One region of the Afipia dichlorophenoxyacetatis genome, then DNA from elsewhere that is predicted to be linked to it. Evidence: predicted binding sites of a transcription regulator. Region 1 holds the regulator's gene; the other holds the start of a gene.
The links. The regulator PhoB, encoded in region 1, activates phosphate uptake and scavenging genes when phosphate is short. The targets are predictions, from matches to a motif close to TGTCATNNANCTGTCAT.
Positions count from the first base shown of each region.

Region 2: the regulator PhoB is predicted to act here: its motif matches at 976-992, upstream of ACZ5C3_RS08010 (OprO/OprP family phosphate-selective porin).

Region 1 covers NZ_AP029250.1:3,866,820-3,869,282, forward strand. The annotation lists gene pqqB (pyrroloquinoline quinone biosynthesis protein PqqB) at 1-910, opposite strand, end outside; gene pqqA (pyrroloquinoline quinone precursor peptide PqqA) at 1,044-1,124, opposite strand; gene phoB (phosphate regulon transcriptional regulator PhoB) at 1,312-2,013, opposite strand; gene phoU (phosphate signaling complex protein PhoU) at 2,042-2,463, opposite strand, start outside.
Region 2 covers NZ_AP029250.1:1,746,368-1,748,830, forward strand. The annotation lists gene ACZ5C3_RS08005 (hypothetical protein) at 449-652, shown strand; gene ACZ5C3_RS08010 (OprO/OprP family phosphate-selective porin) at 1,065-2,463, shown strand, end outside.

The DNA.
Region 1 (2,463 bases):
CGTCCGAGGGAATTAGCCAGCCTGCCGCTTCGACATGCGCGCGCTCTGCGGACTCCGGCAACAGCGCCAAATTGGAATTGTTGATGTGAAGAAAAACTTTACGGCCAATTCCAAGATCGGCAAGGGCTGCTATTGCGCCATCCGTGCCTGACATGGCCATGTGCCCCATTCGCTGCCCTGTCTTGCTGCCAAGTCCGGCTGCAATCAGCTCATCATCGCGCCAGACCGTTCCGTCAAAAAACACCAGTGGGGCGTTTTTCAGACGCAGCTTCAGCTCAGGGGTCATGGCAGCGCAAGCCGCCAGAAAAAAGAAGTATTGGCCGCTCTGCTTGTCCGAAATTCGCAGGCCGACCGTATCGCCTGCTTCATCGTCCAGCGCAGGTGCTGCAGCATCTTCCAGATACCAGGCACGTTTGCCAGGAACGAGGAATGGGAGGACTTCCAATCCTGACGGTGAGCCGTCCGCCAGCATGGGCTCGAAAGCAACATCGAATTCGATCGGTTCGCGGCCTACCCGCTCCGCGCTCAGGACATTGAAGATGCTGTTATCCCTGAGTGTCGAAAGAACGCGCTGATGCGCGTAGATGGTGAAAGGCCAGCCCTCGCGCAGGGACAATAACCCAGCGACGGCATCGACCTCGCCGTTGGTCAGAATCACTCCCGAGATCGGACTGTGGCGTAATTGATCCAGTTTCGGATGAAGTTGCGGCGTTGCAATCACCTGCTGACGCAGGTCGGGCGACGCATTGATCAGAAACCAGTGTTCGTTATCGGCGCTGACAGCGATCGAGGCCTGTGTGGCTCGCAAATCCGGTCGCTCGATCCGCGTGGTTCGGCAAACCTTGCAGTTGCAGTTCCATTGCGGGACGCCGCCACCAGCCGCCACCCCTAGAACGACAACACGCAACATCCCGACGCCTCCGGCATTCCCGGCTTGCGGAAACTAGACCCAGACACAACAAAGCCCGGTGCGAAAGAACTCCACCTATCGGGCGAGCCCTAACGCAAACCGGACCAATTGTCTTTTGCAGAAATTCGCAGACTTACTTGCGCGCCGCGCAGGCATACATGTTGATTTCCATGCCCACCGGCACTTCAACAATCTTTGGAGCTTTCCAGGCCATTTTGGTCTCCTTCCCAATTCATCCTGCGACTGGGTTTTTATTGCCCCGTCATGAGTCAGGTTAACATGGAGATGCCCAAAAGCGAGGTGCAATTTTGCTCCTAATCGGCACAAAATTGTTATCAGCGCCTACCAACGATTGCAGAGCAACATCTCTTTAATGCTGCTCTGCAGCAATCTTGTTGGGATTACTCAGCTTTGGCGAAGCGATCGTCCAAGGCATATCCGGCGCCGCGAACGGTCCGGATGGGATCCTGCTCCCGGCCTAGGTTCAGAAGTTTCCTGAGCCGGCCGATATGGACGTCCACGGTGCGCTCATCGATATAGATGTCACGCCCCCAAACACCGTCGAGCAATTGCTCGCGGCTGAAAACGCGTCCCGGGTGTTCCAGGAAGAACTCCAGAAGACGGTATTCGGTCGGTCCGAGATCGATGGGGCGGCCGGAACGAGCCACACGGCGCCGGTCACGGTCCAATTCGATGTCACCAAAGGCAAGAACCGTGGCAAGGCGCTCGGGGCTGGCGCGACGCAACAAGCCCTTCACCCGCGCCAAGAGTTCCGGCACCGAGAATGGCTTGACGATGTAGTCGTCCGCTCCGGTGGCAAGACCCCTCACCCGTTCGCTTTCCTCGCCGCGCGCGGTCAGCATGATGATCGGGATCTGCTTCGTCTCAGGTCTTGCCCGCAGACGACGGCAAAGTTCGATCCCCGACAAACCAGGCAACATCCAATCGAGCACGATCAGATCAGGGATGTGCTCCTTAAGCCTGGTGTCGGCGTCGTCACCGCGTGCAACGGTTTCGACATCGTAGCCTTCAGCATCCAGATTGTACCGAAGCAACGTGGTCAACGCTTCTTCGTCCTCAACGACAAGAATTCGGGCGCTCATGTCCGACCCTTCAATTTAAACCCTCTCATCAGCTGCCGGAGACAACTGTCGCAAAACTCGTCATATCGCCTTTGGGGCGCTGATCGACCATCTGTTGACCTTCGATCATGTAGAAGACCGTCTCAGCGATATTCGTCGCATGGTCGCCGATCCGCTCGATGTTCTTGGCGCAGAACATCAAGTGGATGCAGAAGCCGATATTGCGCGGATCTTCCATCATGTAAGTCAGCAACTCACGGAACAACGAGGTGCAGATCGCATCGACTTCCTCGTCGCCCTTCCAGACCGCCATGGCAGCCGGCAAGTCATGCGCCGCATAAGCATCAAGCACCGACTTCACCTGGGACTGTACCAGATCGGTCATATGTTCGAGGCCGCGGATCAGCTTCAGCGGGTGGAAATCGCTATCGAGCGCGGCGACGCGCTTACCGATATTCTTGGACAAGTCGC
Region 2 (2,463 bases), 2.1 Mb from region 1:
GCGCATCGTCTGGCGCCGGCGACCGATGCAACCGTATCACCCGATTATTCGAAAGCCAGTCCAAATCCGAGGCGCTGCTCTCAGGTCATCGCAGTGAAAGGAAAAGGTCTGTCACGGCCCGGTGCTCCGGTAGACCAGCGTGATGGTGCGGACGACGCCCAACCGATCTTGCTCAGTCGGCGAGGACGACAACACATAGATTCGTGATGTCGGAGGCGCGAGAATCTTGAGACGCAATATTATTCCCGCATTGAATTTAATGTGAGCTTGTTTCGCGATGCGAAGCACGCGTTGCTGTTATCTGCCTGAGGGCGAAAGAACTCTAGATTTATCGTTCGATCACGTTAACGGGATCGAAACGCTGTCCAGCCCGCGTTGAGGAAGGCAGTTTGCCTGCCAAGGAACGATCATCGTCGCGAGGTATTCTCCCCGCAGGCAGGGACATTGAATGCAAGACTATAAGATCAAACGAGCCGGTCGCGAGTTTGTCGTCTATGTTGGTGACAGCCAGATACTGAAGTGCGCGAGCCGGCGTGAAGCGGAAAATGCAATCCGCAATGCCAACGGTGACACGGCGCGCCGCTGGTATGCGTTACCCAGTCTTGAGCGCGCGTTGAATTACTTCCGCAACGCGTCCCGCGTTTCGGACTAGCACGCGTCCCTATAAAGTTAGCGTGATTGGCGTCGCTTTATCGATGCCTGTTCTGTGACGCCCGCTTTGTAATATTCGCCCTGTGATACCTGCTTTGCCATCTCTGCATAGAGCATCGCTCGAAGCGAGGTGATGAGAGACAATTTATCTAACAGTCTCGAACTGAGCAATTATCTTCCCGTTCAGATAACGCTCATAGCAGAACTGCACTGCCGGAATGCTTCGAAGAGTTGTGCAAAATGCCTCCATACATAGCGGTTGGTTGTGCATTGATCGTAGTGCGATGTTGTTTTGGCGCCACGCTTCGCTATCAAATCTGATTCCGTCAACAACGTGTCATCTGCGGATGTTTGCTAAGGGCACACACCCGTTAGGAGTCTCTATGCCCATCTATCGTTTCGCTTCCGCCGCGATGCTCGCGGCAACCGCACTCACGTCGGTTACCATCCAACAAGCGCATGCAGAAGGCAGCGATGCCGAAATCGCGCTTTTGAAGCAGCAAGTCCGCCTGCTCGAGCTGAAACTCGACAAGATCCAGCAGCAAACATCGGCAAACACGACCGCGACGGCAAATGCCAAAGCTGAAGCAAAGGCTGAGGCGAAAGCCGAAGCGAAAGCGGCCGCAAAGGCTGCGGTCGCAAACGCCAATGCGTCGTTCCCGGCGAAAGCTCCGGTGGCGTATTCCGGCGCGGTGGTGTCGATGCCGAACAACCGCCCGACCATCTGCACCGCGGACGGAGAGAACTGCGTCGGCATCACGGGTCGCCTGCACTGGGATGTCGGTGGTTATGACTTCCACCCCAACACCTCAAACGGGCCGCAACGGCTCGATTCCGGTGAGAATGTTCGCCGTGCACGCATCGGCATCGTCGGCAAGTTCCTGAGCGACTGGAATTTTGCCCTGATCTACGATTTTGGCGGCACATCTGACGGCTTTGGCGGTGCGGCGGCCGGCTCGCTTCCGGGCGGCGGCACGTCGGGAGTCGAAAACGCCTATATCAGCTACACAGGCCTCAAGCCGTTCGGCGGCAAGATGGCGATCGAAGGCGGCATCATGGATCTGCCATGGACGCTGGATGAAGCCACCAGCTCCAACGACATTCTGTTCATGGAGCGTGCTTCGGCGGGCGTCGTCGCGACCAACATTGCTGCCGGCGATTTCCGTTCGGCGTTCGGTACGCGCTGGTGGAACGACCAGTTCTGGGTGGGCGGCTACGTCACCGGCCCGACCACGGGCTCAATCCATTCCGCATCCACTACGGCGCCAAGCTCCACCGAGCAGTACGGCGGAGTGATCCGTGCTGCAGGCCAGCTCGTGAGTGGCAATAACTACTCGTTGCATATCGGCGGCGACGCAGAATGGTTGATCCAGCCACCGCGTAGCATTGCGACCAACCAGCAGACGCTGGCGCTGAGCGATCGTCCGGAACTGCGCATCGATCCGACTACGCTGATCACGACCAGCGCGATCGCCAACACGTCGGCCGCGCAGGTGTACGGCGTCGAAGCGGCGGGCAACTACGGTCCGCTGTTCTTCCAGGGTGAGTACTACTGGTTCAACGTCGAGCGCGATGCTTCGACCGGTCTTGCGCCTATTGGTGCGCCGAACCTGCACTTCCAGGGTGGCTACGCGCAGGCGAGCTACGTGCTGACCGGCGAAAGCCATACCTATAACACCTCGACTGCGGCGTATAACGGCATCAAGCCGAAGGATCCGTTCTCGATACAGAACGGCGGCTGGGGCGCGTGGGAAATCGCAGGCCGTATCTCGACCATGGATCTCAACGATCAGGTCGGTACGGCGCTCGGTG